DNA from 4 places in the Streptomyces sp. NPDC001902 genome. Region 3 is predicted to be linked to each of the others. Evidence: riboswitches for the same ligand, from Rfam matches in the RefSeq annotation. Region 3 holds a riboswitch; each other region holds the start of a gene.

Region 1 (7,193 bases), on a different contig from region 3:
AGGTGCTGCTGTCCACGCCCGAGGGCACCGGCGTCTCCCTGCTCGGCATCAGCGGGTCCGTGGCGACCGACGTCACCGCGCCCGCGCTGGCCGACACCTGGCAGGTGCTGCGCACCCTGGCGGCGGAGGGGCTCACCGACGAGGAGCGCGACGCCGCCGTGCAGAACCTGGTGGGCGTCGCGCCGCTGCGCTACGAGACCGCCTCGGCGGTGGCCGGGACCTTCGCCGACCAGGTCGAGCAGTCCCTGCCGGACGACTTCCAGGCCCGGCTCTACGAGCGGCTGGCCGTCACCGGCACGGTGGAGGCGACGGCCGCGGCCGTCAACGCCTTCCCCCTGGACCGGCTCGTGGTCGTCCTCGTCGGCGACGCCTCCGTCATCGCGGACCCGATCCGCGAGCTGGGCATCGGCCCGGTCGAGGTCGTCACGGGCGGCTGACCGGTAGCTCCGCACCGCGGCCCCGGATGCCCTTGCGGCACCCGGGGCCGCGGTGCGCGGGGCTACCCGTTCAGCGGCCCAGCCGGGCCGCCGCCACGTTGATCCGCATGCCGCACGGAACGCGTCCGCCGGCTCCGCTCAGGCCGGCGGCCCGGTCCAGGAACACGGCGCGCAGCTCCTCGGTCGGCTCCTCGTCCAGGACCTCCATGTCGTAGAACGTCCCGGTGAGGGCGGACCAGACCTCGTGGGGCGTCCCGTCCATGCCGATGACGACCGTCTCCCAGGACAGCGGTGCGAAGCCGAGGGGTGCGAGGAGCCCGTCGAGCCCCTCCCGGCTCCGTGTCCTGCGGTCGCCCAGCCGCGGAAGACGCCGCTGCGCCGCCTTGAAGTACGGCACGGCCAGCGTCAGGAAGAGCTCCACGGCCTCGCCGGGGACGGGCCCGCCGCCGACGGCGACGGCGAACGTACCGCCCGGTGCGAGCACCCGGGCGGCCTCGGCCACGACCCGGTCGGCGTCCGGCATCAGCATGAGCGCCATGTGGGAGACCACGGCGTCGAAGGAGCCGTCGGCGAAGGGCAGCTCCTGCGCACGCCCCTGCCGCAGGTCGGCGCCGGCCAGCGCGGGCCGCCGGCGGGCGAGGGCCAGCTCGCCCTCCGACAGGTCGACGCCGGCGGGAACCGCGACCCCGCGCCCGGCGAGCAGTTCCAGCAGGGCACCGTCCGCGCAGCCGAGGTCCAGGACCCGCCGGGCGCCGGCGACACGCTCGGCGAGCACCGCGTAACTCGTCCGCCCGTCGCGGGTGGGGGCGGCCTCGGTCCCCTTCGACTGACGGCCGGGCATCCGGTCGTGGAAGGCGCGCAGGAAGTCCTCGGCGGCGCGGGCGGCGTCGGTGGCCGCCCCTGGTGTCGTGGTCACCCCGTGACCCTACGTACGCGGTGCCGCCACCGGGTCCCGTTCGGCCGGGCCGGACGGTGACGCCGGTCACCGCGGCCCGCGCCACGGCCGTGCGGGGGCTTCCGGGAGGGGTGCGCACCGCCGGGGAGCTGCGGCATCGCGGTATTGCGGACGGTTGCGACCGGTTGGCGGCCGGTGTGGCATCCCGCACATATTGCCGGATTTTTTTGGAACCGGGAGCAACGCCTGGTTAACGTCCTCGGGTTGCCCGGCGGAAGCAGCCGCCTCCCGCGGCACCGGAGCAACGATCGCCGAGTCCCCGTCAGGCGTGAGCCTGGGGAGCCGGGGACCCACCTGAGATGTCCCTGGGGTGAATCGGGCGGCCTGCCGCCGCCCGTAGGAGACCTTCCTGCTCCGAACCCGTCAGCTAACCCGGTAGGCGAGAAGGAAGGAAAGGATCCCCGCCTGCCCATGGCGTCGTTCTCCATACGTTCCACCCTGGCCGGCGCCGCCGCGCTGACCACCGTCACCACCGGCGCGTTCGTCGTGCCCGCCGCGGCTGCCGACGCCAGGGCCGAGGGTTCCGCCTTCGCCCGCTGCGCCGCGGTCGCCGGGGACCTCGCCGCGCACCTCGCCGACCAGGCCTCGGCCCAGCACCGGGCCGCGGTCGTCGCGCAGAAGCGCCACGACGCCCTGGTCGCGCGCGCCAAGCGCGCCGCTCGTGAGCGTGCCGCCAAGGAGGCCGCCGCCAAGGCGGCCAAGGCCAAGGCGGCCCGGGAGAGCGGCACCGCGCACGCCTCCCGGAGCGCCGCGAAGGGCCGCGGCACGCTCGGCGGCTGGATGCTGCCGGTCGCCGGCTCCATCGGCACGCCCTACCACGCGACCAGCAGCCTGTGGTCCTCCGGCTACCACACCGGCGTGGACTTCCAGGCCTCCGTCGGCACCCCGGTGCACGCCGCCGGCGCGGGCACCGTCGTCGAGGCGGGCTGGGGCGGCTCCTACGGCAACAACGTCGTGATCCGCCACGCGGACGGCATGTACACCCAGTACGCCCACCTGTCCTCGCTGGGCGTGTCCGTGGGCCAGACCGTCTCCGCGGGGCAGCAGATCGGCCTGTCGGGCGCCACCGGCAACGTGACGGGGCCGCACCTGCACTTCGAGGCCCGTACGGCACCGTCCTACGGCGCCGACGTGGACCCGCTGGCGTACCTGCGTTCCAAGGGCGTCCGCATCTGAGCCATTCCCCTCCCCCCACACGAAGGCCCCGGTTCCCCCGCCGGGGCCTTCGGCATGCCGGCGCTTCCCGGCCGCGGGGTGTCCAAAAATGCTCCATGAATTCAGGGCAGCCGTCGGAATCGGCGGCGTGCTGGAATAGAGTCGCGGCAGAAACGCCGGCTCCTCCGTTACACGGGGATTAAAGGACGGCCGTCGGCGCGCACCGAAAGGAACCTGCGATGTGGGGTCGTACGTGAAGGGGGTCGGCGGCGCGGGCCGCCCGATTTCGGCCCGGGCGGTGTGCACCGCGATCCGTGACGACATCATCAGCGGGTTCTTCGCGCCGGGGAGCCGGCTGACCGAGGAGCAGTTGGCCAAGCGCTACGGGGTGTCCCGGGTCCCGGTGCGCGAGGCGCTGCGCACCCTGGAGTCCGAGGGCTTCGTGCGGACCCGCCGGCACGCCGGGGCGTCCGTGGCCGAGCCGACCGAGCAGGAGGCCGCCGACCTGCTGGACATCCGTGCCCTGCTGGAGCCGCTGGGCGCCGCGCGGGCGGCGCAGCGGCGCACCGAGGCCCATGTGAAGGTGCTGCGCGGGCTCGTCCGGCTGGGCCAGGAACGTTCCCTCCGGCGCCAGTTGTCCGACCTGCCCGCGCTGGACGGCTGGTTCCACGAGACGCTGGCCCAGGCTTCCGGCAGCCCGACCCTGGTGGCGCTGCTGACCCAGCTGCGGCACAAGATCGCCTGGGTGTACGCGGTGGACACCCCTGGGCGGGCCGTGGAGTCCTGGGAGGAGCACGGGGCGGTCGTGGACGCGGTGGCACGCGGTGACGCGGAGCGGGCCCGGCGGCTGATGGCGGCCCATGTGGAGCGGGCGACGGCGGTGCACCGGCTGCGCCGTCCGGAGAGCACGGGGCGCGGCGCCGCGGCGCGGTGAGGAATCGGAAACACGCCGTACACACTTCGCGCGGCCGGGTTTAACAGAAGTGCCGTATACAACTTGGGGAATTGTGCGCGGGGTATTTCCGTGCCCTATTGTGCTGCGCGCTGCCCGAAAATGACCTCGCAATGACGAAGGGGCGGGTCCGCGAAATCCGGCCGGATTTCACGCGCAGGCCCGCCCCTTTTGCCGCACCGCGGCTCCGCGCGCTGTCAGACGGTCTCGGGGAGTTCGTCCAGGCCTTCGGAGACGAGCTTGGCAAGGCTGTCCAGAGCGGCGTCCACCCCCTCCGCGTCGGAGGCCAGCACGACCTCCTCGCCGCCGGCCACGCCCAGGCTCAGCACGGCGAGCATCGAGGCGGCGTTGACCGGGGCCCCGTCCGCCTTCGCGATGGTGACGGGGGCGCCCACGGCGGTGGCGGCGCGGACGAAGATCGAAGCGGGACGTGCGTGCAGGCCCTCGGCCCAGCCGATGGTGACGCGGCGCTCAGCCATGGTGTTGCCCTTCGGGTCGTTCCTGGGAGGTCTAGACCAGTCTGCCATGCCTCGGACACCGGTCCGTCCCCACATCGTCGCACCGGTCCCGCGACCGGCAGGTGCCCGTACGCTTGGGCCATGACGACGCCGTCCGCCGCAGAGCGCGACTACCCGGTCCACTGGGAGGCGGACGTGGTCCTGCGCGACGGCGGGATCGCCCACGTCCGGCCCATCGCGCCGGACGACGCGGGACGGCTGGTCAGCTTCTACGAGAAGGTCTCCGACGAGTCCAAGTACTACCGCTTCTTCGCGCCCTACCCCCGGCTCTCCGACCGGGACGTGCACCGCTTCACCCACCACGACTACCGTGACCGCGTCGGCCTGGCGGCCCTGGTCGGCGGCGAGTTCATCGCGACCGTCCGCTACGACCGCACCGACGACGGCGAGGCCGAGGTCGCCTTCCTGGTCCAGGACGCGCACCAGGGCCGCGGGGTGGCCTCCGCCCTGATGGAGCACATCGCGGCGGTGGCCCGCGAGCGCGGCATCCGTCGCTTCATCGCCGAGGTGCTGCCCTCCAACCGCAAGATGATCAAGGTCTTCACCGACGCGGGCTACACCCAGCAGCGCAGCTTCACCGACGGCGTCGTCCGGCTCGAATGCGACCTGGAGCCCACCGAGCAGTCCCTCGCCGTCATGCGCGCCCGCGAGCAGCGCGCCGAGGCCCGCTCCGTCCAGCGACTGCTCGCCCCCGCCTCCGTGGCCGTCATCGGCACCGGCCGCCGGCCGGGCGGCGTCGGCCGCGGAGTGCTCCGGAACATCGTCGCGGGCGGCTACACCGGCCGCGTCCACGCCGTGAACCGCTCCTTCCCCGAGGACCTGCGCATCCTCGACCCCGAGGGCGTCCCCGCCCACCGCTCCGTCGCCGAGATCCCCGACACCGTGGACCTCGCCGTGATCGCCGTGCCCGCCGACGACGTCGCCGAGGCCGTCGACGCATGCGGCCGGCACGGCGTCCTGGGCCTGCTGGTGATCTCCTCCGGCTACGCCGAGTCCGGCGCCGACGGCCGCCGCAGGCAGCGCGCACTGGTGCGGCAGGCCCACTCGTACGGGATGCGCGTCATCGGCCCCAACGCGTTCGGCATCCTCAACTCCGCCGAGGACGTCCGGCTCAACGCCTCGCTGTCGCCGCAGACCCCGGACGCCGGACGGCTCGGCCTGTTCACCCAGTCCGGCGCCATCGGCATCGCCCTGCTGTCCGGGCTGCGCCGGCGCGGCGCCGGACTGTCGTCCTTCGTCTCCGCCGGCAACCGGGCGGACGTCTCGGGCAACGACATCCTGCAGTTCTGGTACGACGACCCGGCCACCGACGTCGCCCTGCTCTACCTCGAAACCCTCGGCAACCCGCGCAAGTTCTACCGCCTCGCCCGGCGCACCGCCGCCGTCAAGCCGGTCGTCGTCGTCAAGGGCGCCCGGCACTCGGCGGCCGCCCCGCCCGGACACGCGGTGCCCCCCGCCCGCATCGCTGACAGCACGGTCTCCGCCCTGCTGCGGCAGGCCGGCGTCATCCGCACCGACACCGTCACCGAGCTCCTCGACACCGGACTGCTGCTGTCCTGCCGCCCGCTGCCCGCTGGCCCCCGCGTCGCGGTCCTCGGCAACTCGGAGTCGCTCGGCCTGCTCACCTACGACGCCTGCCTCACCGCCGGGCTGGAACCGGGCCTCCCGCTCGACCTCACCACGGCCGCCGGCCCCGAGGACTTCCGGGCCGCCCTCTCCGCCGCCCTCGCCGACCCCGCCCACGACGCCGTCGTGGTCACCGCCATCCCGCGCGTGGGCTCCGACCTCGGCGAGGCCCCCGCGAGCAGCGACGACGCCGCGCTGGCCGAAGCCCTCCACGCCGCCGCGGACGAGGCCGGCACCGGCAAGCCCGTCGTGATCGTCCACACCGCCCTGGAGGCCATGGCCACCCGCCTCGCCGCCGTCCGCATCCCCGCGTACGGCGCCGCCGAGCGCGCCGTGAAGGCACTGGCCAGGGCCGCCGCGTACGCTCAGTGGCGCAGGGACGCCCAGGTTCCCGGCAGGGTGCCGGAGTTCGAGGACGTCGACGAGGCGGGCGCCTGCCAGGACGTCACCCGGCTGCTCGACGAGGCGGCGGAGCCCGCCGGGGATGCCCACGGCGTCCCCCTCGACGACTCCGCGGCCGCCGCCCTGCTGGCCCGCTACGGCATCACGGTCCGGCCCACGCTGCCCGCCCCCGGGATCGACGCGGCCCTGGAGGCGGCCCGGCGGCTCGGCTACCCGGTCGCCCTCAAGACCACCGCGCCCCACCTGCGGCACCGCGCCGACCTCGGCGGCGTACGCCTGGACATCGCCGGCCCCGACGACCTCAGCCGCGCCTTCGAGGAGCTGACCGCCCGGCTGGGCAAGCCCGAGGAGCTGCACCTGGTCGTGCAGGCCATGGCACCGCGCGGCGTCGACACGGTCGTACGCGCCACCGTCGACCCGGCCGCGGGCGCCGTGCTCTCCTTCGGCATCGCCGGCGCCCCCTCCGAACTCCTCGACGACATGGCGCACCGGCTGGTCCCGGCCACCGACCGGGACGTCGCCGAGCTGGTCCGCTCCATCAAGGCCGCCCCGCTGCTGTTCGGCTGGCGCGGCGCGGAGCCGGTGGACACCGGCGCCCTGGAGGAGCTGCTGCTGCGGGTGTCGCGGCTGGTCGACGACCTGCCCGAGGTGGTCTCCGTCGACCTCGAACCGGTCGTGGTGGCCCCCGCAGGCCTCACCGTGCTCGGCGCCTCCGTGCGCCTCGCGCGGCCCCCGGCCCGCACGGACCTCGGGCCTCGTGCACTGTCGTCCTTCTGAACACGTGCTCCGCACTAGGATGGTCGCCATGGCGAAGACCAGTACGACGACCCAGGGGCTGCGCGCGGCGATCGAGCGCAGCGGCTACTACCCCGCCCTCGTGGCCGAGGCCGTGGAGGCCTCCGTCGGTGGGGAGGCGGTCGCCTCGTACCTGGTCCACCAGGAGACCACCTTCGACGCGAACGAGGTCCGCCGGCACGTCACCGTCCTGGTCCTGACCAGCACCCGCTTCATCGTCAGCCACACCGACGAGCAGAGCGCCGACGACACCTCCCCGAGCCCCTACGCCACCACCTCCACCGAGTCGGTCAAGCTGGAGCGGATCTCGTCGGTCGTGCTGAGCCGGGTCGTCGCCAACCCCGAGTCGTACA
Region 2 (7,193 bases), on a different contig from region 3:
GCCAGCTCGAAGCGGTTCCCGCCTGCGGCCTTGGCCCGGTACATCGTGATGTCGGCGCTGCGCAGCACCTCGGCGGGGCCCAGGGAGCCGGCCTGGCCCTCGACGATGCCGATGCTGCACCGTACGGACAGCTCGCGGCCGTCCACCCGGATCGGGTCGGCCAGCGCGGCCAGGATCAGGTCGGCGAGGCCGGTGATGTCCGCGCGGCTGGCGGGGTTGACGACCAGTGCGGCGAACTCGTCGCCGCCGATGCGGGCCACGAGCTGGTCGGGCGAGGTGACGCAGGCCTGGAGGCGTTCGGCGACGGCGACCAGGAGCCGGTCGCCGATGGCGTGGCCGAGGCTGTCGTTGACGTCCTTGAAGCCGTCCAGGTCGAGGTAGCAGACGCCGACGCCCACGCCCTCGGGGCCGTTCAGCGTCTGCTCCAGTCGCTCGAAGAAGAGGTTGCGGTTGGCCAGGCCGGTGAGCGCGTCGTGGGTCGCCTCGTACCGCAGCCGCTCGCTGAGCAGGCGTTCCTCGGTGATGTCCTCCATCAGCGCGAGCATGTACTGCGGGGTCCCGCCGGCGTCGCGCAGCAGGGAGACCGTCAGGTTGGTCCACAGCGCGGTGCCGTCGGGCCGGTAGTAGGCCTTCTCGATGCGGTAGTGGTCGCGCTCGCCCCGGTTGAGCTGGCGCTGCATCTCCCAGACCTCGGGGGCGTCGTCGGGGTGCGCCCAGTCGTAGACGTTCCTGCTGCGGATGTGGCGTTCCAGGCCGCCGAACATGGTGGTGAGGGCGGCGTTGACGTCCAGGATGCGGCCGTCCATGTCGGCGATGCCGATGCCTATGGAGGCGTCCTGGAAGACCGCCCGGAAACGGACCTCGCTCTCGTGCAGGGCCTGCTCGGTGGCGGCCCGGGCGGCGAGCGCCGCCTTGGAGAGTGCCTCCTGCTCGGTCCGCGTGCGTTCCTGCAGGGCCCGGGCGTACCCGGCGGCCACCCAGTGCTGCAGGCGGTTGCAGCGGGTGCGGCCGTCCTCGGGGAACAGGGCGGGGCCGGGCGGGCAGTACAGCAGCAGGTAGGCGTCGACGACGTCGAGGATGCGGGGCAGCGCCTCGGGGTCGGTGCAGTGCGCGGCCACGAGCGCGGCGCCGACCTCCGCGGCCGGGCGGGGGTCGAAGGGCTGCGCGCGCAGCGTGGCGTCGAGACGCGCGGCGAGCGGGAGCAGGTACTCCTCGAACTCGCCGCGTGTCATGGAGGTGGCGGTGGCCGGGTAGATCGCCCGGCTCCAGATGATCGCGAAGCGCCGCAGGCTGTCGGCGGGCTCCGGCTCCGGGCCGGGCTCCCTGCTCACGGTCACGCCTTGCGGCCGACGCCCGCGAACCCGCTGAAGACGACCGGGTCGAGCTCGTCGTCGTCCGTGCCGTCGGGGCGCCACAATGGCGCGGAGACCAGGCCGGGTTCGACGAGGTCGAAGCCGTCGAAGAAGCGCTCGACCTCGGCCCGCGACCGCATGATCAGCGGCGAGCTCGCGCTGCGGTAGACGTTCTCGACCCGCTCCCCCTCCTCGGGTCTGCGCGGGCCTCCCTCGACCGAGGCGTGGGTGACGACCAGCAGGCTGCCGGGGGCGATGGCGTCGCGCAGTTCGGCCACGGCCTTGGCCGGTTCGTCGGCGTCCTCGAGGAAGTGCAGGACCGCGACGAGGAGCAGCGCGACCGGGCGCTCCAGGTCGATGAGCCCGCGCACCTGCGCGCTGTCCAGGATGTCGCGGGGCGAGCGCAGGTCGGCGGCGACGATGGCGGCGTTCTCGTGGCCCTCCAGCACGGCACGGCTGTGGGCGACGGCGACCGGGTCGTGGTCGACGTAGACGACGTGCGCGCCGGGACTGGCGGCCTGGGCGACCTCGTGGACGTTCCCGAAGGTGGGGATGCCGGAGCCGATGTCGAGGAACTGGGTGATGCCCTGGTCGACGGAGTAACGCACGGCCCTGCGCATGAACGCCCGGTTGGCCTGCATGATCTTCGGCAGCCCCGGGAAGGCCTCGATGGCCCGCCGTCCCGCCTCCCGGTCGACCTCGAAGTTGTGCGAACCGCCCAGGTAGTAGTCGTAGATGCGGGACACGCTCGGCACGGAAAGATCGATCCCCTGGGGGGCCCAGGCAGGGCGTTCCATCAACGGCTCCAGCTCGTCGGCGATCAGGATTCGTGGTCGTGGACACGACCACGTGCGAGAGAGGCTACTGATCGACCGTTCGAGAGGACACAAGAAATGGAAATATTCGATCCGTTTTCGGTCACAGACCAAAGGCATGTGCCCTGTTCCCTACAAACGGGGAACAGGGCACAGCCTACCGACGGATGACGGTCGATCAGTCCGATCAGACGTTGACGCCGTGGGCACGCAGGTACGCCAGCGGGTCCATGTCGGAGCCGAAGTCGGGGGTGGTGCGCACCTCGAAGTGCAGGTGCGGACCGGTCACGTTGCCGGTGGCGCCCGACAGGCCCAGCTGCTGACCGGCGGAGACCGACTGGCCGGCCGAGACCGACAGCGCGGACAGGTGGGCGTACTGCGAGTACCGGCCGTCGGCGTGCTTGACGACGACCTGGTTGCCGTACGAACCGCCCCAGCCCGCGGAGACCACGGTGCCGCCGGCGATCGACTTCACCTTGGTGCCGGTCGAGGCGATGAAGTCGACACCGGTGTGGTAGCCCTTGGACCACATGGCACCGGCCTGGTGGTAGGCGGTGCCCAGGGTGACGTGGTCGAGCGGGGCGGTGTAGCCGGAGGTGCTGGCGGCCTTGGCGGCGGCCGGCTTGGCGGCCGGGGCGGCCTTCGCGGCCTTGGGCGCGCTCTTGGCGGCGGCCTTCTCGCCCAGGGACAGGACCTGGCCCGGGTAGATCAGGTTCGGGTCGCCGCCGATGACCGACTCGTTGTTCGCGTACAGCTTCTGCCAGCCGCCCTCGACCGACCGGGCGTTGGCGATCTTGGAGAGGGTGTCGCCGCCGGCGACCTTGTAGGAGCCGCCGGCGCTCTTCGGCTTGGCGGTGGCGGCCTTCGGCGCCTCGGCCTTCTTGGCGGGGGCGGCGGGCTTGGCAGCCGGCTTCGCGGCGGTGCCGGAGACGCTCTGCGGGGTGGCCGACGGGTTGGCCATGGCCTTCGTCAGACCGGCCTTGGGACCGCACACGGGCCAGGCCTGCGGACCCTGGGTCGCGAGGACCTTCTCCGCGACGGCGATCTGCTCCGCCTTGGTCGCGAGGTCGGCGCGCGGGGCGTACTTCGTGCCGCCGAAGCCGGCCCAGGTGCTCTGGGTGAACTGCAGTCCGCCGTAGAAGCCGTTACCGGTGTTGATGGACCAGTTGTTGGTGCTCTCGCAGGCCGCGACCTTGTCCCAGACGCTCACGGGAGCGGCGTGGGCACCGGTGGCGCCGACGATCGGGAGCGCCACGGCGGCGCCGGTGGTGCCGGCCAGCGCGCTGATACGGGTAATGCGGGTGTTCCGCGGACGACGGTGCTTTCCCTTACCGGGCATGCCGAATTCCTCTCCGACGCCTGCGAGGTAAGCTGTCGGGTTCGGGCTGGAGATGCCCGGCCGCAATGGGGCATGCCAAATAAAGGCATGTCGCTGCGACTTCACCCCTAGCCGTCCCGAGACCAACGGGAACGGCAAACTACCTGGGTCCCCCGCTCCTGCCGTGCGGTCTTGTCATCCGGCGTCCGGGCAGCGGCAGGACTAGGCGTTCTACCCGGAAGAATCTCGCAGGAATTTGTCCTGCGAGATCTGGAAGCTAAACGACGGAATCGTCCCGGAGCAAGGACCAGAATCACGCCCCCCGGCGGACCGCAAGTCGATCATCCGCTTCTGTGACTTTAGGTGAGAAGTGTCCGCTCTGTGTAGGCGGAAAACTGTCCCACGGTAATTGCGCGATATCACCCGGTGAAATTCGGCGGGAACATTAGACGCTGCGTGGCCCATGGCCTCCGCTGCGTGTTCGGCGCGTGACACCCATCACGCATCGATTCCCTACGCATGCACTGTGGCCGCATATGTCCGGTTAGGCGGCTTAATGCCGGATAAGACAGGACGTGTTCCGGTCCAACCCGCCCCGGACCGCGCCGTCCTGAGGTCCCCCCGGAGGAACGCCCCCCGGATGCAACCGCCGAGGAGGGTCCGCGATTCCCGGACGGGCCGCGCCGAGGCGTTCCGCGGTGTGGCGTGCGCCACAACCACCCCTCCGGCGGGGCGAGAAAGGGGACGTGCACGACGGCCGCCGTCCGGAGAACGGACGTGACAGCGCCGATTGGGCGACGGTAGCCTCCCAATCCCGCACATTTTCTTACATCGCCCGGGAGACCTCGCGTGCCCTACCTCGCCGCCGACGACCGCTACGCCTCGATGGAATACCGCAGGACCGGGCGCAGCGGGGTCCTGCTGCCCGTCGTGTCCCTGGGCCTGTGGCACAACTTCGGCGACACCTCGCCGTTGGAGAACCAGCGCGCGGTGCTGCGCCGCGCCGTCGACCGCGGCGTGGTCCACATCGACCTGGCCAACAACTACGGCCCGCCCGCCGGCTCGGCCGAGGCCAACTTCGGCACCCTCTTCGCCCAGGACTTCCGCCCGTACCGCGACGAGCTCTTCATCGCCACCAAGGCCGGGTACGACATGTGGCCGGGACCGTACGGCGAATGGGGCAGCCGCAAGTACCTGCTCTCGTCGCTGGACCAGTCGCTGGGCCGCATGGGCCTGGACCACGTGGACGTCTTCTACTCGCACCGCTTCGACCCGGACACGCCCCTGGAGGAGACCATGGGCGCCCTGGACTCCGCGGTCCGCCAGGGCAAGGCCCTGTACGCCGGCATCTCCAACTACCCCGCCGAGGCGCACCGCCGGGCGACGGAGATCCTGCGCGAGCTGGGCACCCCGCTGCTGATCCACCAGGCCGCCTACAGCATCCTCCAGCGCGACCCGGAGGCCGGGGTCCTCGACGCCGTCGGCGACACCGGCACCGCGCTCATCGCGTACTCGCCGCTCGCCCAGGGCCAGCTCACCGACCGATACCTCCAGGGCGTGCCGGCCGACTCGCGGATGGCGCTCGGCCACTTCCTCAAGCGCGACGCCCTGACCGAGCTGAAGCTCACCTTCCTGCACGCCCTCAACAAGCTCGCCGGCGAGCGCGGTCAGACCCTGGCGCAGCTGGCCCTGAGCTGGGTGCTGCGCGACCCGCGGGTCGTCTCCGTCCTCATCGGCGCGAGCAGCGTCGCCCAGCTCGACCAGAACCTCGCCGCCCTCGACGCGGGCCCGCTCACCGCGGACGAGCTCGCCGAGATCGACCGCCTCTCGGCGGAGGCGGGCGTCCGCATCCCGTAACGGCCGCTCCGCACGTACGGAAGGGCGGGCCCCCGCAGGGGCCCGCCCTTCCGCGTCGGTGCCCGGCTCAGACGAGACGGGCCTCCAGCGCGGCGCGGACGCCGGGCCACTCGCCGGCGACGATGGAGTAGTACGCGCTGTCGCGGACGGTGCCGTCCACGGCGAGGGTGTGGGCGCGGCGGATGCCCTCGAAACGGCCGCCGATGCGCTCGATCGCCGCGCGGGAGCGCGCGTTGCGCGCGTCCGTCTTCAGGGTGACGCGCAACACGTCCCATACGTCGAACGCGTGGGTGAGCAGCAGCAGCTTCGCCTCGGTGTTGCAGGGGGTGCGCTGGGCGGAGGCGCCGAGCCAGGTGCTGCCGATCTCGGCGACGGTGGGCACCGCGCCGCTGCGGGGCACGGAGCGGCCGGCGGGCCAGGCGGGGGTGGCCGTCCAGTGGTCGAGGTCGAGGAACCGCGTGGAGCCGATCAGGGTGTCACGCTGGACGTCCCGCACGGCGAAGGGGAGCGCGGCCCCGGTCGCCTGGTCCTGGAGGGCCTCCTCGACGTAGCGCGCCATCGCCTCGCGGTCGGCCGGCACCTTTGTGTAGGCGTAGGTGTCGCGGGATTCGTCGGCGGCGCGCAGCAGCCCGTCCGCGTGGGCGGCGCTCAGCGGCTCCAGGCGGACGTGCTTGCCTTCCAGGGTCACGGGTTCGGGCATGCCCCGGATGCTGGTGTCCGGCCGGGTCACCCGTCAAGCGCGTTTCCGCGGGGCGCGTCGGAGGCCGGGCGTGATGGATGCGAAAATGGGGGCATGAACAGCAACGACGTGTTCTTCGACATCACGATCGACGGCGAGCCCGCCGGACGGATCGTGTTCACCCTGTTCGACGACGTGGTCCCCAAGACCGCGCGGAACTTCCGTGAGCTCGCCACCGGCGAGCACGGCTTCGGCTTCGAGGGTTCGCACTTCCACCGCGTGATCCCCGACTTCATGCTCCAGGGAGGCGACTTCACCGCCGGCAACGGCACCGGTGGCAAGAGCATCTACGGTGAGAAGTTCGCCGACGAGAACTTCCAGCTCAAGCACACCAAGCCCGGCCAGCTCTCCATGGCCAACGCGGGCCCGAACACCAACGGCTCGCAGTTCTTCATCACCACGATCGTCACCGACTGGCTCGACGGCAAGCACGTGGTCTTCGGCGAGGTCGTCGACGGCATGGACGTCGTCAAGAAGATCGAGTCGCTCGGCTCGCGCACCGGCGCGACCAGCGCCCGCGTCGAGATCGCCAAGTCCGGTACGGTCGCCTGACCCGGCTCCGCGAAGCGGCCCGGCACCGGAACGACCGGTGCCGGGCCGCTCGGCGTACGGGTCAGCCGAAGGCCTTGACCGCCTGGTAGTAGGTCCAGGCGGTGCTGTTGCAGGCGGTCGCGGTGGCGCCGCTGTAGCCGGCGCAGATGCGCTTGAGGTCCTCGTAGAAGGCGCTGTCGAGGCGGCTCTTGTTGGCGGAGAAGGAGCCCATCGCCTTGTAGTTGCGGTAGCCGAAGTCGTGCCGGGCGCAGGAGTTCTGGAACGGGAAGCCGAAGGGGTTGTCCGGGGAGCTGCTGCAGTAGTCGGTGGACCAGTCGAAGCCGTAGGCGGCCCAGGCGCCCTGGTTGCCGCGGGCGGACCACCAGGCGTTGTAGCTCGAGGCGCTGGTCTGGGTCCAACCGGCGAGCACCTGGGCCTTGTCGGCGGGGGCGGCCTGGGCGGGGACGGTGAAGACGACGGTGGCGACGGCGGCGACCGCGGTGGCGGCGAAGCCGGTCGTGATTCGGCGCATGGGGACTCCAGTCACTGACGGGCGCGGTGTGACGCGCGGGCATGGCGGT
Region 3 (7,193 bases):
GAACCTCACCGTGCCGCGGCCTCGGCGGGCTCCGCCGCGGGGGCCGGGGCGGCGTCCGGGGCCCGGCCGGCGGGGGCCTTCTCCTCGTCCACGACCCGCTCCCGGCCCGTGAGCTCCTCGTCCGTCTCCTCCGCGTAGCCGTTCGCCAGTGCCCTGCCCAGTTTCATTGCGGCCTCCAAGATCGGGCGAATCCCCCGTACGGGGGGTACTCGGGCATCATGACGCACCGGGCCGCCGCCGGGGTAGGGCGCCTCGGCGCCCGGCCCGCCCCGATTTCCTGCCCGTTACACACAACTCCCCGCACGACCGGTGTGAATGACGGTACGTCAGCGTAGGCTGGGAATGAGGGGAGGCGTCATGGACACGTACGTGACCATCGAGCTGGAGGGCGGCAAGGACCCGGCCGAGGACCTGCGCAGACTGGAGGTCTGGCTGCGGGCCGAGGAGGAACTGGCGCCGCTGGTCGTCCGCAGGGAGCGGCCCGCGGACGAGAGCATGGGCGTCGCCTACGACCTGCTCCTCATGATCCTCCAGGAGACGCTGCAGGCCACCGCGCTCACACTGCTCCGCGCCCTGCGCAACCACCTGCGCAACCAGCCCGGCGACTCGCTCAGCGTCACCGTCCGCGCCGGGGACGTGGAGTGCGTCCTGACCGGCCGGGACGCCCTGACCCGTGGCGAACTGGAGGCGATGGCGGCCCGCATCCGCCAGACGCTGGAGAACTAGATCCGGGGAGAACCCGATCCGGAGGAAGACGGCCCTGGGGAGGTCCGGCGGGCATGCCGTACGAACCGTTCGCGTCCCGGTCGCGGGCGGTCCTGATCGGGGTGTCCCAGTACGAGCACGCCCGTGACTTCTCCAACATCCCCTCCGCCAGGGCCAACGTGGCGCGGCTGCGGGCCGCGCTCGTCTCCGGCGCGCACGGCCGGTTCATCCCGCGGACCGTGGAGACCCTCGCCGAGCCGCGCACCCGCGACCGCGCGCTGCGGCTGATCGGCACCGCGGCCGCCCAGGCCCAGGACCTGCTGCTGGTCCACTTCACCGGGCACGGCTACGTCGACCTCGGCACCGGGGAGCCCGAGCTGTACCTGATGACCCGGGAGTCCACCAAGGACGGCGCCCGCCTCGACGGCATCCCGTACCGGGACCTGCTGAGGCTGCTCGCCTCCTCGCGGGCCGAGCGTGTCGTCCTCGTCCTGGACTGCTGCTACTCCGGCAACGCCGGCCTGGTGCCGCTGCCCGAGCGGCCGTTCTCCCTGATCACCTCGTCGGCCGTCGGCTCCCGCATCCACAAGGGCGACGGCATCGACCCGACGCCCTTCACCGGGGCCCTGGTCCGGGTGCTGACCGAGGGCACCGACCCGTACGACCCGGTCACCGTGCAGCGTCTCGGGGTCCGGCTGCACGAACTGGCCGGGGAGTACGCCGCCACGCTCGACGAGCGGGTGGACTACGACCCCTGGTTCCCGACCGAGCGCTCCAGCAACAGCGCCGGCGACACCGTCCTGTCGCAGGCCCGGCTGACCCCGCGCCCCGCCCGCGGGACCCGCTGGCTGACGCCCTTGCGCCGGCTCGCCCAGTACGCCGGCTTCACCTGGACGTGGACGGCGGGACCCCACCAGCCGCTCTGGCACCGGGCCGTGGGCGCCGGCACCGCCCTGGCCCTGCTCGCGGGCGCCGTCACCGGCTGGACGTGGGCGCACCGCCCGGCACCGCTGTGCCCCGCCCCGCTCGAACTGCGGGTGCTCACCTCGCCGGAGACCCGCGCAGCGCTCACCTCCGTGCTCGACGCCTTCCAGGACAGCGACGCCGCCGGCACCACCGCAGCCCTCGGCGGCCGGCCCGAGGGCTGCGGCCAGATCAACACCACCGTGTACGCGGCCCCCACCGACCGCACCCTCGCCGCCTTCCGCGCCTCCGCCGCCTGGGCCGAACCGGAACGCGCCTGCGAGGACGGCGGGGACTGCGCGCTGCCGCTGCGGGACGTCGGGCCGCACCCGGACGTGTGGATACCGGCGGCCGGCACCGCCCCCACCCAGGTGCTGGCCGAGACCCGGCGTCCGGAGAGCGTCGTCGCCCTCGGCCGGCCGGTCACCCTCGCGCACTCCCCGGCCGTCCTCGCCGCGACCACCTCCCTGGAGGGCGTCGGGCGCACCGGCAGCACCGCGCAGCAACTGGTCGACGCCGCCCACGCGCAGGACGTGGTCGTCCGCAGCGCCGAACCGCACTCCTCGGACGCCGCCCTGGACCAGCTGCTGCACCTGACGCCGGGCACCCGGGTCACCACCGACGCCGTGCCCCCTGCGGACGACCGGGCCCTGGCCTGTTCCGCCCGCACCTGGCTGGTCGAACGGCGAGGCACCCAACAGGCCCTTGTCATCGCCGAGTCCACCCTCGCCGGCCTCGTCACCCCGGCCCTGGAGTCCCGTCCCCCGTGCCTGGGCAACCAGTCCGACCCCTACACCGCCTACTACCCCGCCGACGTGCCACCCCTGGACCTCACCCTCGTGCCGGTGACCTGGGAGACCGGCCGGGCCGACCGCGCCGTACGTGCCGAGGCGGTGCACCGGCTCGCCGCCTGGCTGCGCTCCGGTCCGGGACAACGGGCCCTGGCCGCACAGGGCTTCCGCACGGACGTCACCGGGACGGCCGCGGCCGGCGACACCCCGCTGGACAGCGCGATCTTCGTCGCCGATCCGCCGACGGGCGGCGCACCGCCCACCAGGAGGGCCATCGAGGCCGCCCTGCGGGACCACGGCGAGGCCACCGGCACCCGGCGCGACGTCCTCTTCGCCGTCGACGTCTCCAGCTCTTCCTACTCCGGGGCGAACGTCTCCGTCGTGCGCTCCGTCCTGGCCCGCGCGTCCGGCTACCGGTACGGCATCGCCGCGGTGCCCGGCCGCACCCTGCTGGCGCCGGGGCCGAACGACGCGGCCTCGCGGGACGCCGCGATCCGCGCGCTGGCACCGGTCGAGCGGGACGCGCCCGTGGCCGCCGCCCTGCGCCGGTGGTCCCGCGCGCTCGCCGACTCCCCCGGCGCCCTGATCGTCCTCATCACCGACGACGAGGACAGTGCCCGAGCGGAGCCGCCGGACGTGGACGTCCCCGTACTGGTGGTCTCCCTGGAGAGCTACGGCTGCTCGCTGCGCTTCAACAAGGCGGTGACGGAGGGCGGCGGCGCCTGCCTGGCGGCCACGCAGGACCTTCCGGACCGGGTCGCGGAGACGATCACCCGCCTCACCTCGGGAGGGTCATGACAGCCCCGGGCCCCAGGAGCACGGGCGGCACCCTCCCGCCCCCGCGCTCCGTCCGCCGCCGGCGCCGCACCCTGGGCGTCCTGCTCCTGCTGGCCGTCGCGGCCTGCAGCGGCCCCGCCGCGGCGCCGGGCCCGGCACCCGACCGCTCCCGGCCGCTGATCGTCGCCAGCGACGCCGACCTCACCGCCGGCGGGCAGCCCGGGGTCCGCCGTGCGCTGATCGACGCGTGGAACCGGCGCAACCCGGACCGGCCCGCCCGGCTCGTCGAGCTCCCCTCCGCCTCCGACGAGCAGCGCAGCGAGCTGATCGGCGCCTTCCAGTCCGGCACCGCCGCGTACGACGTGGTCAACCTCGACATCAGCTGGATCCCCGAGTTCGCCGACAGCGGGCTGCTGCGCCCGCTCGACCCCGCCCTCGTCGACGGGGACTTCCTGCCCCAGGCCGCGGACGCGGGCCGCTGGAAGGGCCGCACGTACACGGTGCCCTTCAACACCGACGTCGGCCTGCTCTACTACCGCACCGACGACCTCGCCAAGGCCGGTCGCCGCCCCGCCGACCTGCGCGGCTACGCCAAGATCAGCGACCTGCTCGCCGACGTCCGCCCGCTCGGCCACCCCGCCTACACCACCCAGCTGCGCGCGTACGAGGGGCTGACCGTCAACACCCTGGAAGCCTTCTGGACCGCGGGCGTCGCACTCGTCGACGGCGACGGCCGCTACATCGGCACCGAGGACGGGCTGCGCGAGGGCCTGGATGAGCTCGGCCGGCTGGGTGCCGCCAACAACCTCAACCCGGAGTCCCTGGAGGCCGACGAGTCCGTCACGCTCGCCCAGTTCACCGAGGGTCAGAGCGTGCTGATGCGCAACTGGCCCTACGCCTACAACCGGCTCGACGCCACCCTCGCCCCCGGTGTCCGCTTCGGTGTGGCCCGGCTCCCCGGCGTCGCCGCCCTCGGCGGTCAGAGCCTGGGGGTGGCGGCGACCAGCGACCGCCCGGACGACGCCGCGGACCTGATCCGCTTCCTGACCGGACGCGGCGCCCAACATGCCCTGCTCGGGGCGGGTTTCGCCCCCGCGCGGCGGTCTGCATACGGAGCCGGGGATGTCAACTGTGACGATCCTCACGACCCCCGTGCATGGTTCCACGACCGTCCCGCGGGGCACGGCTCGGAGCCCTCGCCCTCGCCGTCCGTCGCGACCCCCGGTTACACGACCGTGCTGTGGTGCGCGCTGCAGGCCGCCAGGGCCCGTCCGGCGACCGCGCACTACGTCACGTTCACCCGGGTCCTGCAGCGTGAAGTGCACGGAATGCTCGCGACGCACCGCAGCGCCGACGCCACGGCGGAGCGTCTGGGCGGCCGTCTGGGGCGCGCGCTCGGCGGCCGGGGTCCGGGGTGACCATCACTCCTCGTGAGCGCGGCACTCCCTTCCGCATAACGACTGATGCACACTCACATTTCCCGTAGGTCACGGCAGTCACGGCCCAATGTCCACGTATGTCCTGTCCATCCCCATAGATTCCCGTCATGAACTCGCTTGAGTGGCTTGGAATTGGCGGGCGCCTCTATTAACGTTCGATAACGCAGCGCGGTCATCCCGCCGCCGACAGGGCGGCGCCGTGCGCTTGCCGAATCCCGTCCGCGGGAACCGGGGAACCACTTCCTGGGGTGAATCGGGGGCCCTCCGCGGTCCTCGTAGGAGACCTTCCTGCTCCGAACCCGTCAGCTAACCCGGTAGGCGAGAAGGAAGGAAAGGAGCGCGCCCGCGTGGCGTCGAACGAGCCTGCCCTGATACCCGGGCAGCAACAGGGGTCCGCAACCGCGTACTCCGAGTGGGACACCGCCGAGTGGAACATCGCCGCCGGCTGGAATCCCCCGGCAGCCGAGCAGGCACCGCCGACGAAGAACGCGATCGACGGCTGGGACACCGGCCAGTGGAACATGGCCGCCGGCTGGTTCGACGCGGCAGCCGCCGAGGCGACGACCTCCCACGACACCACGTCCGCGGGCTACGAGGCCGCGGGCTATGAGGCGCCCGAGGCCGCTGCCCCCGCACCCGCCCAGCCCCTCCCCGAGCACATCGAGGCCTTCGACGGTACGGGGGACCTCGAGGACCCCGACACCTTCGAGAGCGCGCCCTACGAGGGCCCGCAGGCCGAGCCGTGGAACCCCACCGAGGAGTCCGCCGGCCCCCGTCGCGCCCGGCACCGCGTCGCCAAGCAGCGCTCCATGGGCCGCGGTTCGGCCGTCTTCGGGGTCGCGGCCGTGGCCGTGCTGGGCGTCGGAGGGGTCGCCACCGCCGAGGGCAAGAACCCGCTCCCCGTCTCCTTGCCCGAGGTGTCCCACCTGCCCGGCATCGGAGCGCTCGTCGGCGACGACAGCGCGCCCGAGGCCAAGCAGGTCGCCGAGGCACTCAGCCCCGACGCGGGTGAGGCCCTGCGCAACCGCATCCTCGACCAGGCCCAGCAGCAGCGGAACGCCGCCGACCGGTCCGCCAGGAACGCCGCACAGCAGGAGGCGGCGGCCAAGGCCGCCAAGTCCGCGGCGGCGGAGCGGGTCCGCGCTGAGGCCGCCGCCAAGAAGAAGGCCGTGGCGGAGGCCGCGAAGAAGCTCGAGGCCGCCCGCCTGGCCGAGCTCGCCAAGAGCTTCGTCAAGCCGGTCACCTCGTACACGCTGACCGCCGGCTTCGGCGAGTCCAGCTCGCTGTGGGCCAACACCCACACCGGCCAGGACTTCGCCGCCCCCACCGGCACCCCGGTCAAGGCCATCCACAGCGGCACCATCACCGAGGCCGGGTGGGCGGGTTCGTACGGCTACCGGATCATCCTGACCCTCGACGACGGCACCGAGCTCTGGTACTGCCACCTCTCCTCGATGATCGTCACCTCCGGCAAGGTCAACACGGGTGACACCATCGGCCGTGTCGGCGCGACGGGCAACGTCACGGGCCCGCACCTGCACCTCGAGGTGCGCCCCGGTGGCGGCGACCCGATCGGCCCGATGGGCTGGCTGCGCAGTAAGGGCCTGTCCGTCTGAGCGACCGGCCCCACGGACTCCGGCGGTCCTGGTGACACCCCCCGTCACCCAGGGCCGCCGGTCCGTTTCGCGGGACGCCCACGAGACGCCCATACGGGATGCCCACGGGACGTCTGCGAACGCTTACGGGACGACGAAGTTGTAGAGCTCCGCGATCCTCGGCGGTCCGCTCGGTTCGGGGAAACCGGACTCCTTGGCGGCGGGCAACATGATCTCCATGAAGGCCTCGAGCGCCTGCGCGGACTGCCAGACGTTCACCAGCCGCAGACCCTCGTTGGTGATCACGGCGGCATGCGAGAGCAGCCCCGCGGGAGGATGCTCGGGCCCGAACCCCGCGCGGTGGTTCGCCTCCTCGTACTGCAGGGCCGTCACACCGGGGAACTCGACCTCCGCCAGGACCGGCATGGGGACCTCCCGCTTCCCACCGACACGCCTACGCCCCAATTTCCTCCGGCTGCACCCCGGCCGCAATCCGGCCGGGGTCCCGCCCGGGGTCCGGCGACGAGGCCGGCGAGGCTAGAGAGCCTCCAGCCGGACGTCCGCCGAGTCGCACGCCGCCGTCTCGTCGGAGTACACCTCGCACACCGGACGTCCGTCGGGGGTCATCGTGTGCTCGACCTCCCAGAGGCTGATCTCCTCGCCGGTCTCGAGCAGGAAGGCGTGCTCGTACAGCGTCCAGCCGGCGACCCGGCCGGTGCCGATCCGCGTGTGCCGCCCGGTGACGTACGCGATGTCGTGGCCCACCGCCGAACCCAGCCGGCTGCGCAGCTCCTCGCCCGGTACGTCCGTGTTCTCGGCCCGCCGGAGCACCCGCCACGCGTGCTCCGCGGAGTGGTCCGCCGTGTACTGCCGGGGCCCGGGCGTCAGGTCCATCGCCATCTGCGGCAGCCGCGCCAGCCAGT
Region 4 (7,193 bases), on a different contig from region 3:
CGCCCGGCAAGCGGCTGATGACCCCCGGCGCGCGGGTGCTGATCCACCAGCCCTCGTTCGCGGAGGTGATCCAGGGCACCACCGCGGACCTGGAGATCCAGGCCCGGGAACTGCTCCGCCGTCGGGAGCAGTTGGAGGAACTGCTGGTACGCCACACCGGTCAGGCACCGGAGCGGATCGGGGCCGACATCGAACGGGACACCATTTTTGACGCACCGTCGGCCCTCGCCTACGGCCTGGTGGACCGGCTGACGCTGAGCCGCAAGGACGGCGCCGGCCGCGCCCCGCGCGCCCTGCGGTGACGGGCCGTGGTACCCGAACTGCCCCCGCTCCCCGCACTGACGCGGGCCGAGGGCGAGCTGATCGACACCTACCTGCAGGTCGTGGACCTGCTGGGCCGGATCAACCCGTCCCGCTCCCGGGACACCTACGGGGCGCTGCGCGCCGCGCAGGCCCTGGTGGGGAGGGCGGCTGAGCTGCGGGACGCGCTGACGCTGATGCACATGCGCGGGGAGGGCGAGGTGCACACGGCGACGATGGAACGGGCGCTGCGGGTGCTGGACGGCGAACGGCGCACCGGTCAGGTCACCTTGCCGCCATCACGGCCGTGCTGACGGAGCGTCACGACACACTGGTCCGTTCGGGCGGCGCGAACTCGAACCGAATGGACTCGCCCGATCGTTGTATCTGCCGTGGACGGCCGAGTGGCCCCGAGTTGCGCGATATGGCCGCACACATCCGGAATCTGACGCTCCGTCCCTGGTGTTCGACTCCTTTCGAGTCGTCAGTCCGGGTCCCGTGTCGCGGAGTCCACCCGAATAGGTGAGTCGTGAACAGACTCACATTCGACCGGTTGTGCTGGGAATCGGCCGCTTCGGTGGGTGATCATCCCTTCGACGACAAGCCCCCGTCATCCCGGCGGGGCGGTCCGCGCGGACGCCGAATCCTGCCGCCGCGCGGATGCCAGGTCGACGACGACTCATCGGCAGGAGCGGAGGACCCGAGCACTACGGGTCCGGTCGCCGGACCCTTGGGGTGAAGCCGCAGCCGCGGCCGGGCATCTTCGCCTGCCCGAACCCGACAGGTCATCCTTCGCAGGCGGACGACGAAGGGTTGCGCATGAGTGCGCCAACAGCCATGTCCGGGGTCCTGTGCCGGCTCGGAGCGGTCTCCGCCCTCACGGCGGCCGCCGTGGCCGGTCCCGCCGTACTGCCGGAGCTCGCCCAGCAGGCAGACGCGGCGGCGGTCTCCGCCAAGGCGCTGAAGATCGCGGCATCCAAGAGGGGCGCGCCGTACCAGTACGGGGCCGCCGGCCCCGGCAGGTTCGACTGCTCCGGGCTCACCTTCTACTCCTTCAAGAAGGCGGGCAAGAAGCTCCCCCGTACCGCGGGCGCCCAGTACAACAGCGTCCGGCACATCCGGAAGTCCTCACGGACCCGTGGTGACCTGGTCTTCTTCCACTACGGGAGCAACGTGTACCACGTGGGGATGTACGCCGGGCACGGGAAGATCTGGCACTCCCCCAAACCCGGCGGGCGGGTGCGGCTGGAGAAGATCTGGAGCCGCAGCGTCTGGTACGGACGGGTGAAGTGACCCCGGTCGCGGGGGGGGGGGGGGGGGGCGCCCCCCCCCCCCCCCCCCCCCCCCCCCCCCCCCCCCCTCCCGCGGTCTTGGGGACGGAACTCAGTGCCGGGCCTGCTCCGGGTGGCGCAGGCACCAGCCGGCCCAGGCGGAGGCGACCATCTCGCGCACCTCGTGGCGGGCCGTCCAGCCCAGCTCCTCCTCGATCCGCGAGGCGGAGGCGACGACCCGGGCGGGGTCGCCGGGGCGGCGCTCGATGACCTGCGCCGTCGCGTCGGTGCGGCCGGTGACCGAGCCGATGATGCCCACCATCTCGGCGACCGAGACGCCCTCGCCGCGGCCGATGTTCAACACCAGGGCGGCGGTCGGGTCCTCCGCCAGCCGGCGCGCGGCGGCGACGTGGGCGGAGGCGATGTCCTCGACGTGGATGAAGTCGCGTACGCAGGTGCCGTCGGGGGTCTCGTAGTCGTCGCCGAAGATCAGCGGGGGCTTCCCCTGGGAGAGCCGTTCGAAGACCATCGGCACGAGGTTGAAGATCCCCGCGTCACCCAGCTCGGGCGTGGCCGCGCCGGCCACGTTGAAGTAGCGCAGGCAGGCGGTGGCGATGCCGTGGGCGGCACCCGTCGCCCGGACCATCCACTCGCCGACGAGCTTGGTCTCCCCGTACGGGCTCATGGGCGCGCACGGGGTCTCCTCGGTCACCAGGTCGACGTCGGGCATCCCGTAGACCGCGGCGGAGGACGAGAACAGGAAGCTGGTCACCCCGGCGCGCACCGCGGCCTCCAGGACGGTCTGCAGGCCCTGGACGTTCTCCCGGTAGTAGTGGAGCGGACGCTCCACCGACTCTCCGACCTGCTTCTTCGCCGCGATGTGCACGATCCCGCGCACCGAGTGATCGCGCAGCACCCGGTCCAGCAGCTCCGCGTCCAGCACGGAGCCCTTCTCCAGGTGCACCCCGGCGGGCAGCCGCTGCGGGTCGCCGGTGCTCAGGTCGTCCACGACGACGACCTGCTCGCCGCCGTCGACCATGGCCTTCACCACATGCGACCCTATGTATCCGGCACCGCCAGTAATCAACCACGTCATCCGACGCATCCTAACGGCTCTCCCACGGCGGCCCCGAACCCCCTGCGGGACGGGCCCCGCGGTACACTCCGCCGACTTTTTGTTTACTATCCATTCATCCACACAACCGTTTGCCGTCGCCCCGCGTCGTAGGAACGGTTGGAGCAGGCCCCACCGCGGGACACCGCTCGCCCGACGGCCCGCGCAGCATCGCGGACGCGTCCCAGCCTCAACCGATCCGCTGCCCCGGTTCGGTGCCTGATTCGCCTCGAAAGGGTTCTGGTCCATGGAAATACCGCCGCTCGCGGAAGTACGGCGCCTCACCGAGAAGAAGCGGGACGCCTGGTGGACCGTTTTCCTGGTCGACCCCGTGGCGACCCCGTTGGTGCGCTGGACGGCCAGGTGGACCCGACTCACCCCCAACCAGATCACCTGGGGCGCCCTCTTCCTCGGCCTGGGAGCCGCGGCCTGCTTCGCGCTCGCCGACTGGAAGTACCTGATCATCGGCGCCGTGCTGTACCACTTCAGCTTCATCCTGGACTGCATGGACGGGAAGCTGGCCCGGCTCACCGGCAAGGGCTCCGAGTTCGGCGGCTGGCTCGATTACATCTTCGACCGCATCCGCGTGGTGTGCTGCGCCGCGGCCCTCATGGGCGGCCAGTTCTACCGCACGGACAACCCCGTCTACATGTGGCTCGCCCTCGCGGTGATCTTCCTCGACGCGCTGCGGTACCTCGACGCGCTGCAGATCTTCAAGGTGCGGCACGGCATGCGCAAGAAGATCCAGAAGCGCCTGCAGGAGCTCGACTCCGCCAAGCCGCACGCCTTCATGGAGGACCTGCTGCGCGAGCGCTCGGAGGACGAGACGCAGGCCGAGGCGGAGGCCAGGAACGAGGCCGAGACGGAGGCGGACGCGTCCGTGCGGACCGTCCCCGCGCAGTGGACCGGTCCTGACGCCGCCCGGCCGGCCGCCACGGTCGCGGCGGACGCCGCCACCCCGGCCGACCAGGCTTCGGACGCCGCGCCCGGACGGGTCATCGACCTTCAGGTGACGTTCAAGGACCGTTTCGGCCCCTACGCGGCCTTCCGCGACTTCCTGATCCGGCACCGGGTCCGGCCGCACCTGATCAGCGGCATCGAGTTCCAGATGGCGGTCTTCATCATCGCGCCGCTGACCGGTGCCATCATCGGGACCACGATCGCCGCGGCCGCGCTGCTGCTGATCTTCGAGTTCGCCATCATCTACAAGCTGCTGCTCTCCACGCGCGACTTCGAGCGCGTGATGGCCGACCTCGACGAGGAGGCCCGCTCGTACCACGAGAGCGACAGCGCGACGCCTCTGCAGACGTCCATGAGCTGAACCGCTCGCCGGCCGGTCCCCCGGCCGGCCGTGCAAGGACAAGGGCCGGCCCCCTCGGTGAGGGGGCCGGCCCTTGTCCTTCGCGGTCGCGGCTCAGGAGTCGAACGGGTCGAAACCCTCGAACTCCTTCTGGACGTCGTCCCGTTCGGCGTCCCGGTCCTTGCGGCGCTGCGCGGCCGGCCGGGGCTCGTCGAAGCGGTGGTCCTCGCCGCGGCGTCCGAGCATCTCCGCGCCGGCCGCGACGGACGGCTCCCAGTCGAAGACCACGGCGTCGTCCTCGGCACCGATGACGACCTCGTCGCCCTCACGGGCGCCGGCCTTGACCAGCTGCTCCTCGACACCGAGGCGGGCGAGCCGGTCGGCGAGGTAGCCGACGGCCTCATCGTTGGCGAAGTCGGTCTGGCGCACCCAGCGTTCGGGCTTCTCACCGCGGACGCGGTAGAAGCCGTCCTCGGCGGTGACGGTGAAGCCGGCGTCGTCCACGGCCTTGGGCCGGATGACGATACGGGTGGCCTCCTGGACCGGCTGGGCGGCGCGCGCCTCGGCCACGATGCCGGCGAGGGCGTAGGACAGCTCGTTGAGGCCCTTGTGGGCCACCGCCGACACCTCGAAGACCCGGTAGCCGCGCGCCTCGAGGTCGGGGCGGACCATGTCGGCGAGGTCCTGGCCGTCGGGGATGTCGACCTTGTTGAGGACGACGATCCGCGGACGGTCCTCGAGACCGCCGTACGCCCGCAGTTCCGCCTCGATCACGTCGAGGTCGCTCAGCGGGTCGCGCTCGGACTCCAGGGTGGCGGTGTCCAGGACGTGCACCAGGACGCTGCAGCGCTCGACGTGCCGCAGGAACTCCAGGCCCAGGCCGCGTCCCTCGCTGGCGCCCGGGATGAGCCCGGGGACGTCGGCGACGGTGAAGACGGTCGAACCGGCCGTGACCACGCCCAGGTTGGGGACGAGCGTGGTGAAGGGGTAGTCCGCGATCTTCGGCTTGGCCGCCGAGAGCACGGAGATGAGCGAGGACTTGCCCGCGCTCGGGTAACCGACCAGCGCCACGTCGGCGACCGTCTTCAGCTCCAGGACGAGGTCCCGGCTCTGACCGGGCTCGCCCAGCAGCGCGAACCCCGGCGCCTTGCGGCGCGCCGAGGCCAGCGCCGCGTTGCCGAGGCCGCCGCGGCCGCCCTGGCCGGCGATGAAGGTGGTGCCGTGGCCGACGAGGTCCGCGAGCACGTTGCCGTGCCCGTCCATGACGACGGTGCCGTCCGGGACGGGCAGGACCAGGTCCGTGCCCTCCTTGCCGGAACGGTTGCCGCCCTCGCCGGGCTTGCCGTTGGTGGCCTTGCGGTGCGGGTGGTGGTGGTACTCGATGAGCGTGGTGACCGACTGGTCGACGACCAGCGTCACATCGCCGCCACGGCCGCCGTTGCCGCCGTCCGGGCCGCCCAGCGGCTTGAACTTCTCCCGGTGCACGGAGGCGCAGCCATGGCCCCCGTTACCCGCGGCGACGTGCAGCTCGACGCGGTCCACGAAGGTGGTCATGCGGATGTTCCTCCAGATGCGTACGGGAATGTCTGTGGGTTAACGCGCCGAGGGCGGACCTGCTTCCCGGTCCGGGAAACAGGGTCCGCCCTCGGTGAAGTCGTATCGCGGCCGATCAGGCGACCGGGACGATGTTCACGACCTTGCGACCACGGCTGGTGCCGAACTCGACCGCACCGGCGGCGAGGGCGAACAGCGTGTCGTCCTTGCCACGGCCGACGCCCGAGCCGGGGTGGAAGTGGGTGCCGCGCTGGCGGACGATGATCTCACCGGCGTTCACGACCTGGCCGCCGAAGCGCTTGACGCCGAGCCGCTGGGCGTTGGAGTCGCGACCGTTCCGGGTGGACGATGCGCCCTTCTTGTGTGCCATCTCTCCTCAGTCCCTTACTTCGCAGCGGCGGGGATGCCGGTGATCTTCAGGGCCGTGTACTGCTGACGGTGACCCTGACGACGGCGGTAGCCGGTCTTGTTCTTGTACCGCAGGATGTCGATCTTCTGGCCCTTGTGGTGGTCCACGATCTCGGCCTGGACCTTGATCCCGGCCAGCACCCACGGGTCGCTGGTGACGGCGTCGCCGTCGACGACGAGGAGCGTCGAGAGCTCGACCGCGTCGCCAACCTTGCCAGTGGAAATCTTGTCAACCTCGACGATGTCGCCGACGGCCACCTTGTGCTGGCGGCCACCGCTGCGCACGATTGCGTACACGCGGAACTCACTCTCTCGCTCGGATCGTCACTCCTGACGCCAGCCGTCCCTGCGGTGCTGGGGGGCCTCTGCCGGCCGTGGCCGGTAGGAAGATGCTCAGGAATGGGCGTCAAAACGCCGAAGGTCAAGGTTACGGGGCGTCCCCGATGGGGTCAAACCGGGGCCTGCGCGACCCCGTACGCGCCGCGGGCCGTCCCCCGGTGGGGAACGGCCCGCGGACGGTGACGCGGGGTCAGGACGCCTCGGTGGGCGCCTCGGCCGTGGCCTTGGCGGCGGCCTTCTTCGCCGTCGTCTTCTTGGCCACCGTCTTCTTGGTGGCGGTCTTCTTGGCGACCGTCTTCTTCGCGGCGGCCTTCTTCGCCGGTGCCTTCTTCGCGGCCGTCTTGCGCGCGGCCCGCTTCTTCGGCTCCGCCTGCCCGGCCTCGGCGGCCTCCGTCCCGGCCTCTGCCGCCGGGGTCTCCTCCGGCTGCGCCTCGGTGCCGGGGACGACCACGACCGCGGCCTCCTCGCCGGCAGACGGCGCGCCCGCGGGGGCGGACACCCTGCGCGTGGCGCGACGGCGCACCGGCGCAGCGGGCGCCTGGACCTCCGCCACCGGCTCCGGCTCGGGGGCCGGGGCCGGGGCCGGAACGGCCGGCTCCGCCGCGGGGACGACCACGGTGGCGGCCTCACCGGCGGGGGCGCTCGGCGCGGTGGCCTTGCGGGTCGCCCGGCGCCGGCCGCGGACCGGTGCGGCGGGCTCCTGCGCCGCCTCGGCGGTGCCCACGACGGCGGGCGCCTCGGGGGCGGTGGCCGTCGCGGCCTCCGCCGCCTGGGGCTCGGTGACCGGGGCGGCCGACGGGACGACGGTGACGATCTCGGCCGTGGCGTCCGGCGAGCTCACGGGGGCGGTGACCCGCCGCGAGGCGCGCCGCCGGGAACGCCGGCCCGCCGCCGCCTCGGCCTCGGC

Evidence for each region. Region 3 has a riboswitch for cyclic di-AMP ahead of ACFYYN_RS02015 (M23 family metallopeptidase). Riboswitches for the same ligand answer to the same signal wherever they lie in the genome.
Region 1: another riboswitch for cyclic di-AMP. It lies ahead of ACFYYN_RS06630 (M23 family metallopeptidase); the one in region 3 lies ahead of ACFYYN_RS02015 (M23 family metallopeptidase).
Region 2: another riboswitch for cyclic di-AMP. It lies ahead of ACFYYN_RS27105 (transglycosylase family protein); the one in region 3 lies ahead of ACFYYN_RS02015 (M23 family metallopeptidase).
Region 4: another riboswitch for cyclic di-AMP. It lies ahead of ACFYYN_RS14900 (C40 family peptidase); the one in region 3 lies ahead of ACFYYN_RS02015 (M23 family metallopeptidase).

The regions. Positions count from the first base shown of each region.
Region 1 covers NZ_JBIATA010000003.1:73,550-80,742, forward strand. Annotated here, with positions in the region: gene ACFYYN_RS06620 (M16 family metallopeptidase) at 1-437, shown strand, start outside; gene ACFYYN_RS06625 (class I SAM-dependent methyltransferase) at 508-1,353, opposite strand; cyclic di-AMP (ydaO/yuaA leader) riboswitch at 1,632-1,788, shown strand; gene ACFYYN_RS06630 (M23 family metallopeptidase) at 1,804-2,568, shown strand; gene ACFYYN_RS06635 (GntR family transcriptional regulator) at 2,789-3,481, shown strand; gene ACFYYN_RS06640 (HPr family phosphocarrier protein) at 3,697-3,978, opposite strand; gene ACFYYN_RS06645 (bifunctional acetate--CoA ligase family protein/GNAT family N-acetyltransferase) at 4,099-6,822, shown strand; gene ACFYYN_RS06650 (DUF5998 family protein) at 6,851-7,193, shown strand, end outside.
Region 2 covers NZ_JBIATA010000018.1:141,183-148,375, forward strand. Annotated here, with positions in the region: gene ACFYYN_RS27095 (putative bifunctional diguanylate cyclase/phosphodiesterase) at 1-1,337, opposite strand, end outside; gene ACFYYN_RS27100 (SAM-dependent methyltransferase) at 1,334-2,149, opposite strand; gene ACFYYN_RS27105 (transglycosylase family protein) at 2,355-3,506, opposite strand; cyclic di-AMP (ydaO/yuaA leader) riboswitch at 3,509-3,700, opposite strand; gene ACFYYN_RS27110 (aldo/keto reductase) at 4,335-5,342, shown strand; gene ACFYYN_RS27115 (GNAT family N-acetyltransferase) at 5,410-6,042, opposite strand; gene ACFYYN_RS27120 (peptidylprolyl isomerase) at 6,136-6,633, shown strand; gene ACFYYN_RS27125 (phospholipase) at 6,695-7,144, opposite strand.
Region 3 covers NZ_JBIATA010000001.1:423,240-430,432, forward strand. Annotated here, with positions in the region: gene ACFYYN_RS01995 (hypothetical protein) at 6-167, opposite strand; gene ACFYYN_RS02000 (effector-associated constant component EACC1) at 358-726, shown strand; gene ACFYYN_RS02005 (caspase, EACC1-associated type) at 780-3,257, shown strand; gene ACFYYN_RS02010 (extracellular solute-binding protein) at 3,254-4,654, shown strand; cyclic di-AMP (ydaO/yuaA leader) riboswitch at 4,872-5,011, shown strand; gene ACFYYN_RS02015 (M23 family metallopeptidase) at 5,335-6,291, shown strand; gene ACFYYN_RS02020 (hypothetical protein) at 6,415-6,696, opposite strand; gene ACFYYN_RS02025 (DUF6227 family protein) at 6,808-7,193, opposite strand, start outside.
Region 4 covers NZ_JBIATA010000007.1:178,863-186,055, forward strand. Annotated here, with positions in the region: gene ACFYYN_RS14890 (ATP-dependent Clp protease proteolytic subunit) at 1-302, shown strand, start outside; gene ACFYYN_RS14895 (hypothetical protein) at 309-614, shown strand; cyclic di-AMP (ydaO/yuaA leader) riboswitch at 963-1,116, shown strand; gene ACFYYN_RS14900 (C40 family peptidase) at 1,120-1,593, shown strand; gene galE (UDP-glucose 4-epimerase GalE) at 1,684-2,667, opposite strand; gene ACFYYN_RS14910 (CDP-alcohol phosphatidyltransferase family protein) at 2,933-4,006, shown strand; gene obgE (GTPase ObgE) at 4,100-5,539, opposite strand; gene rpmA (50S ribosomal protein L27) at 5,655-5,909, opposite strand; gene rplU (50S ribosomal protein L21) at 5,924-6,244, opposite strand; gene ACFYYN_RS14930 (Rne/Rng family ribonuclease) at 6,477-7,193, opposite strand, start outside.